DNA from 2 places in the Fundicoccus sp. Sow4_D5 genome. Region 1 is predicted to be linked to the other one. Evidence: predicted binding sites of a transcription regulator. Region 1 holds the regulator's gene; the other holds the start of a gene.
The links. Region 1 encodes Rex, which represses fermentation and respiration genes when NADH is low (regulators of the CRP and FNR family bind a similar motif). Its sites were predicted from a motif close to TTGTGAANTANTTCACAA; they were not measured.
Positions count from the first base shown of each region.

Region 2: a site for Rex is predicted at 1,975-1,992, ahead of ACTQ45_RS10540 (formate/nitrite transporter family protein). Genes of this name have one in related genera too.

Region 1 covers NZ_JBQKLF010000011.1:27,033-35,177, forward strand. Annotated here, with positions in the region: gene ACTQ45_RS11400 (MBL fold metallo-hydrolase) at 704-1,585, shown strand; gene ACTQ45_RS11405 (redox-sensing transcriptional repressor Rex) at 1,963-2,622, shown strand; gene ACTQ45_RS11410 (hypothetical protein) at 4,147-4,302, opposite strand; gene ACTQ45_RS11415 (VanZ family protein) at 5,106-6,224, shown strand; gene ACTQ45_RS11420 (oxaloacetate decarboxylase subunit alpha) at 6,462-7,847, shown strand; gene ACTQ45_RS11425 (OadG family protein) at 7,875-8,145, shown strand, end outside.
Region 2 covers NZ_JBQKLF010000009.1:75,361-83,505, forward strand. Annotated here, with positions in the region: gene ACTQ45_RS10530 (homoserine dehydrogenase) at 1-377, opposite strand, end outside; gene ACTQ45_RS10535 (aspartate kinase) at 482-1,834, shown strand; gene ACTQ45_RS10540 (formate/nitrite transporter family protein) at 2,019-2,819, shown strand; gene ACTQ45_RS10545 (PucR family transcriptional regulator) at 3,119-4,690, opposite strand; gene ACTQ45_RS10550 (hypothetical protein) at 4,644-4,790, opposite strand; gene ACTQ45_RS10555 (hypothetical protein) at 4,977-6,515, shown strand; gene ACTQ45_RS10560 (ankyrin repeat domain-containing protein) at 6,526-7,737, shown strand; gene fdrA (acyl-CoA synthetase FdrA) at 7,753-8,145, shown strand, end outside.

The DNA of each region.
Region 1 (8,145 bases):
TGGAGTCGCGGGCAGTGGCTTAGCTTTTTCGCTAGCCTGTAACCCTTGGCTAGATGCAAGCTACGCGTTTCATGTATTAAAGAGACAGGCGGAGTAGCGAGTTGTAACTCGCCACGATTTTAGGTCTTGTGGGTCTAATTTAATCGTCGTGAACTGCAGGGAACGACACCGCTAGGGTGTGTGGAAATCTATTACATAAGGACGCTGTGCAAGTAAAGTCAGTATGCTTGTGCGTAAAAGTAAATTTGTAGGAGTTCACATCGTGGCGAAGTGAGCCATAATGTGTAAGACTCTCTAGCATTCGTCACTCCCGGTGCCGTGATGTGACCGATGAAAGTCCATAATAGACCGCTCACTTTCATGGGCTTGCTTGGCTAGTCGGTGGTTCATGACAATCGACAGGCGTAAGTGTCTTAATAATAGCTTGTCACGAAGGTTCGACTCGTTCAGTTGAATATTGAGCCGCTACTCACACCGGTTCATCTGGTGAAGACAGGCGCCTTAGCCACTCCTCACACCGACTCAGCTGTAAAAATAATAAACAGGCCAACATGATACCCACCAGAAAAACTTAAGTCATGTTACAATATAACCAACAGAGTCGAAGGGTACAAGCTAAACTCTCAAATGAATCAGTACTATTTTGATCAAAAACTTAAAACTGAAAGGGGCAACTAATTTGCTACAATACACATTTCACGAGATGACACTTACTTGGTTGGAAGGGATGCGTTATAAGTTACAAGACGGAGGGACGTTATTTGGTCCAGTACCTAAGGCTGTTTGGCAACGATTTTTCCCGGTTAACGAACACAACCAAATTCCAGAAATCTTGGCGCCAATCTTGATTCAATATCAAGGTAAAAATTATTTGATTGATACCGGCTTAGGTACAGACAAATTAGATGACAAACAAAAGCGTAATCTAGGCGTTCATAGTGATAACAAAATAGAGGAATCACTCGCCCAACTTGGTTTAAAACTAACCGATATCCATGTCGTCTTGATGACCCATATGCATAATGATCATGCCGGTGGTTTAACCCGTTACAACGAAGCAGGCGACTTAGTTTCGACCTTCCCTAATGCGACCATCTACATGACCGGAACCGAGTGGCAAGAAGTTCGCCATCCTAATGACCGTACGAAAGGCACTTACTTGAAAGAAAACTGGCAAGCGGTGCAAGACCAAGTAACGACTTTTGGTGATAAGTTGCAAGTCGCACCTGGCATTACCATGATTCATACAGGTGGCCATTCAAACGGCTTAGCAATAATCAAGCTGGACCAAGCAGGCGAAACCATGATTCACATGTCTGACTTGATGTTGACGCATGCGCACAAGAATCCTTTATGGGTAGGTGCTGTCGATGATTATCCAATGGACTCTGTAGCGGCCAAGCAAGCCTTCTTACCGGAAGCTTTCAAGAACAATTGGAAGTTTTTCTTCTACCATGATCCTTACTATGCGGTGTTACAGTACGATGAATCAGGTCAAAATATTGTGTATCACTTAGATCATGAAGTGGAGCCATTGACAACGTGGAGTGACTTGCAAGACAAGCGCATTCCTTTTGTAGACTAGAACGCCACTAATAAAAAATAAATAAAAAAAACAACATACTGAAGCCACTTGCTCATCACATGTGGCTTCAGTATGTGAATGTGTGAATGTAAGTGCCAGCATTCGATAAACACTTTAATTAAGGCTATAACTTTTACTTATCAATGAGTACATTATTGAGCAAACTATCAAGACACCTTGACGCAGCACTTAAAATTTGCAAGATGGCTTAATGTCATATTTTGTGAAGTGAAGTAAAATTAATCCGCTTTCAAGGCTAGACAAATAACCCTCATCAAGTTAAACTAATAGCAAGGATTGTGAAAAAATGCTATAATCTACTTGAAATGATTAAAAAATTTGTTAGTCTAGTTAACTTGTGAAAGAAGGAATAAATCATGCATAAAGATATACCCAGAGCGACAGCGAAACGTCTGCCGATTTATCACCGCTATTTAAGATTTCTGCACAATGCAGGAAAAAAAAGAATCTCATCAACTGAATTAAGTGATGCTGTTAAAGTCGATAGCGCGACGATCCGTCGTGACTTCTCATACTTTGGGGCGCTAGGAAAACGTGGCTACGGCTACGATGTGGATTACCTATTGGACTTTTTCAGCAAAACGCTGAACCAGGACCGTTTAACGTCGGTTGCCTTGGTTGGGGTCGGGCATTTAGGAAATGCGCTACTGAATTACAACTTCCGTAAAAACAACAACGTGCGTATCGGCGCAGGATTTGATATTAACCCGGATATCGTGGGAACGATTCGCTCGGGCGTGCCAGTTTACCACATGGACGAATTGGAGGAGCAAATCCAACAACAAGCGATTGAAATTGTCATCTTGACCGTGCCACAAGCATCGGCTAACGACATCGTCGACCGTCTGATCGACTCAGGCATCAAAGGGATTCTAAACTTTACGCCACTGCGCTACGACGTACCCAAACACGTCCGCGTCCAAAACGTCGACTTAACGAATGAATTACAAACATTAATCTACTTCATCGACAGCAACTTGGACGAAAGCGACGACCTAGAGTCAGAATTTACTTAATTAGGGAAAATAAGCATAGTAGTAAGATAATGAAACAGGCTCCTCGGTAAAACGAGCGGCCTGTTTTTGTGTAGATTGAAAAGGGTTGGGTCATTGGGGCGGGAGTTACATTAGTGACAATAGGGGGCTAAGCGACCGACGAACTCTCGCACCTTTTGGGTGAGTGGGAGTGGAAAATAAGGAACAGGTTTGGGTGCTGACATGTCAAGACCTTTGAAGAATAGTTACCGCGCAGTCGGCACTAGCCACCTGTTATCCTGCCGACTCTTTTGTAAGATCGGCACTATCCACGCGTAATCCTGCCGAGTCTATTGTAAGGTCGGCACTATCCACCTGTTATCCTGCCGACTCTATTGTAAGGTCGGCACTAGCCACCTGTTATCCTGCCGAGTCTTTTGTAAGGTCGGCACTAGCCACGCGTAATCCTGCCGACTCTATTGTAAGGTCGGCACTATCCACCTGTTATCCTGCCGACTCTATTGTAAGGTCGGCACTAGCCACCTGTTATCCTGCCGACTCTATTGTAAGGTCGGCACTATCCACGCGTAATCCTGCCGACTCTTATGTAAGGTCGGCACTATCCACGCGTAATCCTGCCGACTCTTATGTAAGGTCGGCACTAGCCACGCGTAATCCTGCCGACTCTTTTGTAAGGTCGGCACTAGACACGCGTAATCCTGCCGACTCTATTGTAAGGTCGGCACTAGCCACGCGTAATCCTGCCGACTCTTATGTAAGGTCGGCACTATCCACGCGTAATCCTGCCGACTCTTATGTAAGGTCGGCACTAGACACCTGTTATCCTGCCGACTCTTATGTAAGGGCGGCACTAGCCACGCGTAATCCTGCCGAGTCTATTGTAAGGTCGGCACTAGCCACCTGTTATCCTGCCGACTCTTTTGTAAGGTCGGCACTATCCACCTGTTATCCTGCCGACTCTATTGTAAGGTCGGCACTATCCACGCGTAATCCTGCCGACTCTATTGTAAGGTCGGCACTATCCACGCGTAATCCTGCCGACTCTATTGTAAGGTCGGCACTAGCCACCTGTTATCCTGCCGACTCTTTTGTAAGGTCGGCACTATCCACGCGTAATCCTGCCGACTCTATTGTAAGGTCGGCACTATCCACGCGTAATCCTGCCGAGTCTTTTGTAAGGTCGGCACTATCCACGCGTAATCCTGCCGAGTCTTTTGTAAGGTCGGCACTATCCACGCGTAATCCTGCCGACTCTTATGTAAGGTCGGCACTAGACACCTGTTATCCTGCCGACTCTATTGTAAGGTCGGCACTATCCACGCGTAATCCTGCCGACTCTTTTGTAAGGTCGGCACAGAATTCACTATAAATAACATTATAAAGAAATAAGAAATTTTATGTTAGGAAATGGAAAAACATAGAAAATTAGAATTCCCAAAGTTTACTTTATGTATCTATTAATACTGGATGACATCTGATACAACGAGATTTACTACGCACTCATTTTTTATACAATTTCTTGTATCTTATTGTGTAAACTAGTGACTAATTCAGGTGTTTTAAAAGGGTTATTTCTAGTAATCCAACCACCGGCTCATTAGTTTCTGAAACAGGGAAAATTGTAATGATATCACCATCAAAATCATTATCTAAAGATTTAGCAATTTCTGATGTTAACTCTATTCCACCAACATTCAACATTCACGATAGATCCCACTCGCTCAAATTGTACATCTTTCAATGAAAGACCTTGGTATTAAAAATTTCTAATGATACCCTTCTGATACAGTGAATTCTTTGTAAAGTGTCTATGTTTACTGACATTCACACTATCGTTAAGTTTATATAAGCAATGATCCTCTATTGGATTAAAGTTAAAAGTTTGAATTAGTTGTAACAATAAGAAAATATCTGGATATTCTGTTTGCAAACTTGGGAAAGAATCTTTCATAAACTTATTGAAAGACTGTTCTTTTTTATGAGAAGAAGAGTTTACTTTTCTTTGAGCTTGTTTGATAGAACTTTCAGATTTATTTTTATTGGTCATTTTAAGATACGTATAAATCATGAGCAATGTAATCTAGAGCCGATTCAATATCGGAAGAAACATACCGTATTGACTTACTTATTTCTAAATGGAGAGGTTGATTATTGGGTAAATGCTTCTCTATGGTAAGGATTTCGTCTACCTGTTCTTTGGCACTCTCTAATAGTAAAAAATAAGCTGCTATCATAATTTTATACCAGCTCTCTTATAAGGAGTATATCAAGGATAGTCGAATGCGCTAGTTAATAAAAATATTGTCACTTCTAAAATATACCCACCTAAATCACTAGGCGCCTGTTGTTTCATCTATAATTCATAAGCAATTTACTATATATCCGCCACACAAGCCTTGTACTCAAAAATGATAATTTATATAATGGATAGAAACACTCACACTAACAGACAAAACCAGTCTGTCAAAATTCCCACACATAACCCAAGAAAGGAGCATTCTGACATGATGCGCGCCTACATGTTACCAATCCTAACCGCCGTTTTCCTATTCCCAGTCCTAGCCGCACTGGCCGTTCTACCCTACGCGATCCATCAATACCGCAAGTTCGGCTCAATCTCTAAATTTAAAACATTCATAGTTTTTAGCTTTGGTTTTTATTTACTCTGCGCTTACTTTTTAGTCATTCTACCACTTCCTAGCATTGAAGAAGTCGCCCAAATGACTAGCCCGCGCACCTTGCTAGAACCGCTGAGAGTCGTCCGCCAATTCAGACAATACTCAGTCCTAAACCTCACAGACCCAACAAGCTACATTCCAGCACTTAAACAACAAGTATTCCTACAACCCTTTTTCAACATTATGTTGACACTACCATTCGGCGTTTACTTACGTTATTTAACTAAAATCAACGCCAAACAGGCCCTCTTAGCGGGCTTGGCACTATCGCTCTTTTTCGAACTAACGCAATTATCCGGCCTGTATTTTATTTACCCAAGACCCTACCGACTGTTTGAAGTCGATGATCTGATTACCAACACTCTAGGGGCCGGCCTCGGTTATGCGGTAGAACCCCTGTTGTCGTTCGTCATACCGTCCGTCACCCAACTCAACCAAAGTGCCAGGACTACAAGCCAACACGTCAGTTTCACCCGCCGCCTAGCAGCTTACGCCCTTGACTGGCTAATACTAGCAACGACCGTCCAATTCCTTAGCATCGGCTGGCCAGCACTTACGCTCGCTAACTATACACATTATTTAATCGTTTCAACCAACTATTTCGTCTTAATCCCAATCATTTGGCAAGGCTCGACGCCAGGCAAAGCCCTCGTCAAAATCCGCATCATCCACCAAGAAAGCGGCAGAGCGACAATCCCATCCCTGGCTATCCGTCAACTTTTACTCAACTCACTACTACTGGCCAACCCACTATTCTACCTCCCCGCCACACTCGTCGCCACCCAAAGTCAAACAGGCACCGACATAATCCTACCACTCGGCGGCCTCCTGGTCACCAGCACCGCCCAACTCCTCTTCCTCCTCGACATCGGCTTTACCCTCATCGGCAAAAGCCACCAACTCTTCTACGAACGCCTCACCCATTTAAAACAAACAACCTACTAAAGTCAGGGAAAATAAGCAAATCATGGCCCCACGGGGCTTTTTTGTGCGTCAATAACAGTTAACCATTGTCTCCTAGAATGCTCACCAGTCACAAAAGAATGACCAAGAACAGCCTAAACGAAGACCGAACACTCCCACTTAAAAACTATTCGTCAAAAATGATGGAAACGATTACAAAACCAAGCGGTTTAGCTTATAATAGAAGATGAATAAAACAAATAAGGAGAGGTGGATTTTATGACCAGTGTACTGTTCAATGAGACAGTGTTACGGGATGCGCATCAAAGTTTGATGGCCACTCGCATGTCAACGGCCGATATGCTCCCCATTGTGGAAACAATGGATCAAGCAGGCTATTATGCCCTTGAATGTTGGGGTGGGGCGACTTATGATGCTGCCATACGTTTCTTAGATGAAGATCCCTGGGAAAGGCTACGTGAGATACGCAAGCGGACGCCGAATACCAAACTGATGATGTTGTTGCGCGGACAAAACTTAATTGGCTATCGACATTATGCGGATGATATTGTTGATAAGTTTGTCGAAAAAGCCGTTGAAAACGGCATTGATATCTTCCGGATATTTGACGCCTTGAATGACCCTCGTAATTTGGAGGCCTCGCTCAAAGCTGTCCACAAATACCAAGCTCATGCCCAATTGGCGATTTGTTATACGATTAGTGATGTGCATACGATCGATTATTATACAGACTTGGCCAAGCAATATTTGGCGATGGGCGCAGATTCAATTTGTATTAAAGATATGGCAGGCATTCTAACGCCTGCTGTTGCTCGTCAATTAATCCCTGCGATCAAGGCGGTGATTGATGTTCCCCTTAACCTACATACGCATGCGACTAGTGGCATTTCTCAGATGACTTATCTCGTGGCAGTTGAACATGGCGTCGATATCATTGATACCGCCATATCTCCCTTTGCTGAAGGCACCAGCCAACCTCCAACCGAATCAATGGCTTTAACTTTTGAAGAACTCCAGATTGACACTCATTTAAACATAGATATTTTAGAAACTATTGCAGATTACTTTAAAGGCATTCGTGATAAGTATTTAGCGGACGATACATTAGATAGTAAGATGATGTTTGTCGACCCTAAAGCGTTGATTTACCAGGTGCCAGGTGGTATGTTATCGAATTTGTATTCGCAATTGCGCCAAGCCGGTTCGCTCGACAAATATGATGCGGTCTTGAACGAAGTGCCGTCGGTGCGGGCAGATATGGGATTTCCACCACTGGTTACTCCGCTGAGCCAAATGGTAGGAACTCAGGCTGTTTTCAATGTTTTAACGGGCGAGCGTTATAAAGTCGTACCTAATGAAATCAAAGATTATTTGAAAGGGCATTACGGAAAATCTCCCGCTCCCATCACTCCAGCTTTTAGGCAGTCGATTATCGGCGATGCGGCTGTGATGGAAAGTCGTCCTGCTGATCATTTAGAGTCAGAATTTGACAGTTTGAAGCTTGAATTAGGCGACCTGGCGAAAACGGATGAGGATATTTTGACCTATGCCTTGTTCCCGCAAGTGGGCCGGCAATATTTGGAGCGTAAGTATCAAGCGGAAGCAGTCATCAAAATTCAAGCGCGCTACTCGAATGCACTATAAGCTATAGGCCAAGAAGGAGGAAATTCGATGGAAACAATCAGTATTATGGACGGCTTAGCCTTAACGGTCGTCTCAATGCTCGTTGTATTTGCAGTTTTAACCGCACTCTGGGGCATTACCGAATGGACAGCCAAGTTGGTGGGTAAAGATACCCCGCCAGTGGCCGCTCCCCAAAAGAATCAGACACCTGTCGCGACTCAAGCCTCGCAGTTAGTGGCCAATCCCAAACATCAATTGGTTGCTGAACTGATGGCCTTGACATTAGCTTCGCAGGATCAGCCAAATAAAAAGTTGGAAA
Region 2 (8,145 bases), on a different contig from region 1:
TGATTCGCCAGTTGACTTAATTCATCGATATGTAAGGCCAGTAAATCTTTGTTTGCTGTGACAACATGCACGCCATTGGCTAGGAAGCGCTGAATAATGGCACGCGTTTTTTCAATGCCGCCCATGACTTCGACCACCAAATCCACATCGCTTTCATAGATTGTATTGATATCATCGGTGATGGTTATCCCTGTCAGATCAACGTCACGTTGCTTCGTCACATCATTGACAAAAGCATGAGTAACGGTTAGCGTTTCGCCAATCGACTGACTGATTTTCTCGTGATTAATTTGTAAGAGTTCAACGACTCCAGAACCTACCGTACCTAAACCTAGAATTGCGATCTTCATATTCTTATCTTCCTCTACCTTCTTCATTGTTTTCTCATCTAATTATAATTATTTTACCGTAAATGCTATGTTTTTGCTAGCCGTTATTGTATTATTGTAAGAGATGAAATGAATAAAAAGGACGTATGTATATGAAAGTAGCGAAATTCGGAGGTAGTTCTTTAAGTTCTGCGAGCCAGATTAAAAAGGTTGCCAATATTATTAAAAATGACCCAGATATTCGAGCAGTTGTTGTTAGCGCGCCAGGTAAGCGTGAAGAATCGGATACGAAAGTGACTGATTTATTAATTGCTTTATTTACAAACCATTTAGCAGGGCTTGATGTTCAACCTGCCCTTGAGAGTATACTCAAACGGTATCTGTTGATTGTTGAGGAATTAGGTTTATCAACCGCTCTAATCGAGCGTTTCGACCGAACTTTGCGTGGCTATTTGGCGATGATCAAAGATGAGGCACGATTATTAGATGCCTTAAAGTCAGCCGGTGAAGATTTTAATGCACAAGTTGTCAGTGATTATTTAACTAGCCTAGGCATCCAATCGGCCTACTTATCTCCCAAAGATGCAGGTATTTTTGTAACAGATGAGCCTTCAAACGCCCAACTATTACCCGAATCCTATGATAATTTGAAGCAATTGATTGGAAACGAGTCTTTGATCGTGATTCCAGGTTTCTTTGGTTATTCGAAGAAAGGCGACATCGTTACTTTCCCACGTGGCGGTTCTGATATCACTGGGGCTATTGTGGCTCGCGGTTTAGAAGCCGATGTCTACGAGAACTTTACTGACCAAAGTTACATCTTCTCTGCTCACCCGGGTCATGTTCGCAATCCTCACGCGATTAATGCTATTACTTACCGAGAAATGCGAGAACTATCTTACTCAGGTTTCAGCATTTTTCATGATGAGGCGCTGGAGCCTTTGTATCAAGTGAAAATCCCCGTTCAAATCCGTAACACCAATCAGCCGGAAATTAAAGGTACACGGATTGTGGCGGAGCGTCGTGATGTCAGCGAATATCCTGTCATCGGGATTAGTAGTGATGAAGGGTTTACGGCCATTACGATGCGACAGTATTTATTAAACCGCGAAGTGGGTTACACGCGTCGTTTGCTACAAATTTTTGAAGACCATAATATTTCGATTGAGCATATTCCTTCAGGAATTGATAACATCTCGATCATTATTCGCTCTCACCGTCTAAAAGATAATGAGTTAAACCAAATTGTGCAAGAAATCCAAGATAAATTGAATCCAGAATGGGTGCAAATCGAAGAAGATTTAGCCATGATGGTTATTGTGGGCGAAGGCATGCGTGATGTGACTGGTTTAGCCAATAAAGCCACGAGTGCTTTGGCTGAGAAAAACATTAACATTCGCATGATTAACCAAGGGGCGTCCGAAATCAGTATGATTTTTGCGATTGCGATTAAGGACCAGAAGAAAGCTCTAGCAAGCTTGTACGAAAAATATTTCAACGAATAAACGCTAGAACCTCACGCCTGTGAGGTTTTTTCGTCTGTACATTTGAGTAAATGACTCCTTTGATATCAGAGTAACTAGACCTCAGGTGGGCGGCGCCGACGATGTATTTTCATATATAGACCTATTGAATCGCCTGGAGTTTGTGATATAATAAACAATGACATAATCATCGGGAGGGATTAATATGGAATTGGGAGTAACAAATTTTTCGACGACAATCGCTAAGGCCTGTCATAAAAAAGAAGCATTATTTAATGAAAGCAAGTGGCGCTACGCTTTAAGGGCGACTTTAGCGGGGGCATTCTTGACCTTAACAACGGCTGTCGGTGGGATTGCAGCTGATAATAGTATGTTAATTCATCCAGCTCTAGGTAAGTTTGTTTTTGCTTTTTTGTTCGCTTGGGGCTTAGTATTTGTCTTATTCCTCAACACGGAATTGGCGACATCCAACATGATGTTTTTAACAGCCGGAGTGTATTATAAATCAATCAACATCTCAAAGGCTGTGAAAATTTTATTATACTGTACCCTCTTCAACTTGGTGGGAGCTTTATTGATTGGCTGGCTGGCAAGTTTCAGCGCCCCTTTCATGAGCCTGAGTGAGTCAAGTTATCTAGTCACGACGGTTGCTGGAAAGTTGGCAAAACCAACTGGGCAAATTTTTGTCGAAGGAATTCTGGCAAATGTATTTGTGAATATTGCTATCTTAGGTTTTCTGTTAATTAAAAACAGCTCAGCCCGGGTATCTGTTATTTTGGTAGCGGTCTTTATGTTTGTTTATTTAGGCTACGACCATGTGATTGCTAATTTCGGCTCATTTTCTTTAGTGATGTACAATCAAGCAACTTTAATTAGCGGCTTTGACGTTTTAAATATCCTTCGACAATGGTCAGCAGCTTTTGTTGGCAATTATGTCGGCGGCGGGATTTTGATTGGTCTGTGTTATGCTTATATGAATCAGACCCAAACTGTTTACCGCGATTAATTCGATGAGTTTAGACTAGCTTCTGTTTTCTTGGGAAAACAGAAGCTATTTTTGTGTATTGAGTTTTTGTGTGCCGTTAGCGGTTTTGCTGACGAAAATTAGAAATTGAAGATTAGGATTGAAGCGAACTGATGAGTTGTTGATTCACTCAAGCTCACATCAGCTACTCGTACCGTTTCTGGCAAAACTCAAGCTGCCATGCAACATTTAAATTAAAGCGAGCCCGACTGATTGTTTTCTTTAGTCGTGCTCGCTTGGTTTTCTAGGCTTGGGAAGTGCTCGTTTCGATTGAGCCAGTTTTATTTGAGGTATCTCATTATGAGGGCAAGTTGATATTTGAGTATTTCGTTAGGGTCTTTGAGGTCAGTTTTTAGAATTTCTTCGATTTTTTCCAGGCGATAGATAACAGTATTACGGTGAGTATACAAGACTAATGCCGTTTGACTTGTATTACCGTTTTGGTTAATCCATGTAAAGAGAGTCTCTAAGTATTGAGTTTTGTTGGCTTGTTCATAGCGGTAAAGATCGCCCAAGGTGGTTTCTACAAAGCTTTCCATTTGGTCTTTTGAGAAGACATTCAAAAGGAAATTGTGAACCAATAAATCTTGATAATGAATTAAATCGCGATCTAGAGGGAATTTTTTGCAAATATCGAGGGTTTTCACCGCTCTTTGATAAGGCTTAGCTAAATGTGTGAAATCCGCGGAACCACCGATGATTAATTTTAACTTTTGGATATGCTTGGGCTGGCCTAAGTAGTTGAGCAAGGCTTGCCCTCTTTTTATCTCCTCAGATTTTTCTGCGCTTGAACTTTCAGTCAAAACAATAATTTTTCCTTGATCACTAAAGCTGTTCACAATGAATTTAAGTTTGGGATAACTGCGATCTAATTTGGCAAGCAGTTGTTTACGTGCTTGATGTTCAATATTTTTCTGTAAAAGCGGCTCTTTTTTCTCGTCCTTTGTATAGTGAATTTCAATTATCGAAATCGTGTAAGCAACCTGGTCGTTGATATGATGAAGGCTTGCCAAGCGCGTCAGTTGTTCCGGCGTTAATTGGTGATGCCCAAGTAATTCGACTAAAAAATCTTTCTTCACTTTATTCTTCGAACGAGCCAATTCCTCACTACGAATTCTTTCAAGTGCATAGGACATCGAACTGTATTCTAAGGCTAAATAGTCCAATTGAGATAAACCTGCTTCTTTTAAAAACAGCAGAATATAGCCATAATGTTTATTCTGAATATTAATGGGACTAATCGCAATGTACTCTGTTTGTTTATGCCATTGGATTTCCCGAATAATTGGCTTCTTCAGTAGTTCAAACGACGGAGGCAAAGAGTCAAAAAAATCTTCTCTAAAAGTTGTTGCAAACTCTTCCTTAGCTAGCAGACGATTGACAATCTGTGTGTGCTTCTTCGGGTTAGCAAAATGAAGCATTTCAAAGTATTGGTCCAATAATACCACGGTTTTCCCCAACATCTCGGCGAGGGTTTTTGATATTTTTTCTGCTCCACCACCATTTAAAGATAATGAGAAAAATTCTTGATGAAGTGTCAGAGCACGTTTATTAGTGATGGTCGACGATTCAATAATTTCACTCAGAATAATATGGGTGATTTTCGAAAAAGATAAGCCATAAGGTAATTCAATAATCGGAAGATCCAATGAATTAGCAAAGTCTATCATCTCTTGAGAAATTGTTTTTAAGTATTGGTGCGGCTTGATACACAGTGCGGGACAATTAATATTTTTTAGCTTCATCATCACGGCTTTTTGTTTAGCAAAACTATCCTTGACAAAATAGCCAGAGGTGAGAAGTAATTCACCGGGTGAGAAGTAATTCACCGGGTGAAAACCAATCGATGGCATCCGGGTTATCCATGATGTTGACGGCTGAAACGGTATTTTCTAATGAAGTTTCACTTGTATTGGTGACTAATCTGAAATCAGCAAACTCTGGTATTCTCAAGAATTCTTTAATTGTTAGCATATAAAATCCTTTCATAGTCGGTGTCTTAGGCAAATTGCCTAAGTAAACAATAAAATAAGAGTATAGTTTAGCTATATTTAAAAACGCTTACAGCAATTATACTGATGGTAACATAAATAAGCAATATTCGGCCGATGTTGCAAAAAAATAAAGGAGCTACTCATCATGGGAGAATTTTTACACTGGAAAAAAGGTGATTGGGGCGCATTTTTCGGTCTCTTGGCTAATAACTTAACAAACTTTTTCACTTTGGCAGGTTTATTGATTTATACCGTTGGTTTTCCAGCCTCGTTCGTTTATAAGAATATTATGCCTGGTTTTGGTTTAGCAATTTTTGTCGCAGGTTTCTTTTATTGGTACGCTGGGAAAAACTTAGTCAAGAAGACGGGTCGACAAGATGTCACGGCTTTACCTTCAGGGGCTAGCGCACCGTCTATCTTTATTGTGATTTTCTTAGTGATTCAGCCGATTGCCCAACAAACGGGTGATATGTATTATGCTTGGAAGGTCGCTTTAGGTTGGTGTTTCTTAGAAGCTTTAATTGAAATGTCAGGTGCCTTTATTGGCGATTGGTTACGCCGCATCATTCCTAGAACCGTGTTACTGTCTGCTTTAGCAGGTTTAGGTTTATTATTACTCGCGATGAACCCGATACTACAATCCTTTGAGTCGCCCTTAGTTTCCTTAGTGATTATCGCAGTCATCTTTATTAACTGGTTTGGTTCAAAACCAATTTTTCCAAAAATCCCAACAGGATTCTTGATTATGGCATTAGGTACTTTACTGGCTTGGGTCTTTGGGCAAATGAGTGTACAAGGTGTGATGGTTGGGCTGGATCAAGTAAGTTTCGCTTACCCTATCTTACAATTACAAGAATTGTTTGCTGGGATTCCGCCTGCTTTTATTTTCTTAGCTTCGGCGATTCCTTTAGGGATTACAAACTTTATCTTTACATTAGAAAATATCGAATCAGCTTCAGCTGCTGGTGATGATTTCAACGTTCGAAATATTATGTTAGCCAATGGGCTATCATCGATAATCGGTAGTTTCTTTGGTAACCCAATTCCAACTACTGTTTATATCGGGCACCCGGGTTGGAAATCGATTGGTGCAGGTTCTGGTTACACTTTGATCACAGGCTTAGCCATCTTCTTAATTAGTTTGTTTGGTTTAGGTGGTTTGTTCTTAGGCGTGATTCCATTGAGTGCGGTTTTCCCAATTTTATTCTATGTTGGGATTGTGGTCGCCAAGCAAGCAGCGACCGAAAGTCCAAAAGAAGAGATTCCTGCTTTATTCGTTTCCCTCTTCCCATGGATTGCCAACTGGGCTTTGACACTGTTAAATAACACCTTATCTGCCGCAGGAACAAACGCGACTGAGGTTGGTTTAGAGGCATTTGAAAATGCGGGTGTTTACCACCGTGGCTTAACGGCCTTAGGCAGTGGTGCTCCGATCACAAGTATTCTATGGGGTTGTTTAGTGGTCTTTGCTGTGAAGAATAAGAGCAATGCGGCCATTGTGACGGCTTTACTCGGAGCTATCTTAACCTATACAGGTGTGATCCATTCGGTTAGCGTAGGACTTCATCAACAAATTGAGATTACAGGAGCTTATGCTTTAGTGGCGATAGTTTTCTTAATCAAAAAATTAAAAACAGCTAGCGACACTGAAGAAGCTTCATCTGTCGAAATCACACAAAACTAGGAGGGAAAAGATGACTGACTATCAAGAACTAGTAACAAATCATACAATTGCTGACATCATCGAGCTGCTTTCTTCTGAGCAGCTTGAGATTAACCAACCCGATGCTACTGGCAAAACCTTGCTCTTTCATGCGGTCAAAGCTAATCAATTTGACTTAGCCAAGGCACTGTTAAACAAAGGGGCTGATCCAAACGTTCGTGAAGAAACAATGTTAACCCCCTGGTTATTTGCCGGCTCAAATGGCTTGCATGATTTATTGGAGTTAATGACCCACTATCACCCTAAATTGGACGATGCCAATCGCTTTGGTGGCACTGCTTTAATTCCCAGTAGTGAAAAAGGCTTTCTAGCTACGGTACGTGTCGCCATTGAAGCAGGCGTGCCGGTCAATCAACAAAATAGTTTAGGTTGGTCTGCTTTACAAGAAGCAGCCATTCTTGGCAATGACAGTTATTTGTTCGCTGAAATTATCCGTCTGCTCTTAGCTCATGGCGCAAAGGTAAGTCTAACGGATTTCGAAGACAGGACAGCCCGCGATTGGGCGCTGGTCCATGGACACACGCAGATTGTCGCCTTATTAGACACGCCCTCCGCTAGTGAGGCGTCAGAACAAGCACTAGTCGACGCAGTCTATAGTGGGCAATACGAGGCAGCCTTAGCTTTGATCAATGAGGCACCGTCTGCAGAACATGACTTTTGGAAAGGCTTTGTCTATGAATTACAAGCTGATTATCAAACCGCCTTGGCGATTTATGAAGCAGCTTATCTTACCTACAAGGACGAGCAGTTCCTATTCTATCAAGCTTATGCGCTGAGAAAATTACAACAGCCAACGCAAGCACTGGCAGCATTTGACTTGGCGATTGAACGTCAACCGAACACTTTCTTTTACTTGTACCATAAATCAAATTACTTGAGAGAGTTAGGCCGGCATGAAGAAGCTGTGGCAGCAATGGACCAGTTATTAGCTAAGGATCCAGCTCGTTATGACTATTTATTCCATAAAGCCAATAGCTTACGAACCTTGGGGCGTCACGAAGAAGCAGTAGAAGCAATGCAACAGGCACGTCAGGCCAGTCCGACCAATCCTCTTTATCCTTTCAACCAAGCGCAATCTTACGTCTTACTCGGTAAAAAAGACGAAGCGCGCGAACTCTTGAATCATATTTTGACCGAAGGATCTTTCCCTCAAGCTGTCGCATTATTAGATGAATTACAATAGAAAGGTGGTAGCCGAATGACTATTAAAGCAATTATCAAACAGAACACTTACGTTGATTCCGTTTCCTTGATGGCCTTGTCAACGCGAGCCAATGATATCGAAGGGATTAAGCAAGTCAATATTTCCATGGGGACCGATAAAAACAAAGAAGTTTTGAGTAACAACGGTTTATTAACCGAGGAGGCTAAAAAAGCCACAGCTGGTGATTTAATTATTGTGATCGAAGGCGAAGAAAATCAGGACATGGCAGCCTTAAGCGACGCTGTGGAAGCCGCCATGTCTGCCAAAGCCTCTCAGGAGAGTTCTTCCGAAAAGACTGAATTTACATCCATTCAAAGTGCTGTCAAGCAAAGACCGGCTGCGAATTTAACCGTTATTTCAGTCCCAGGTGAGTATGCCTATCGCTAT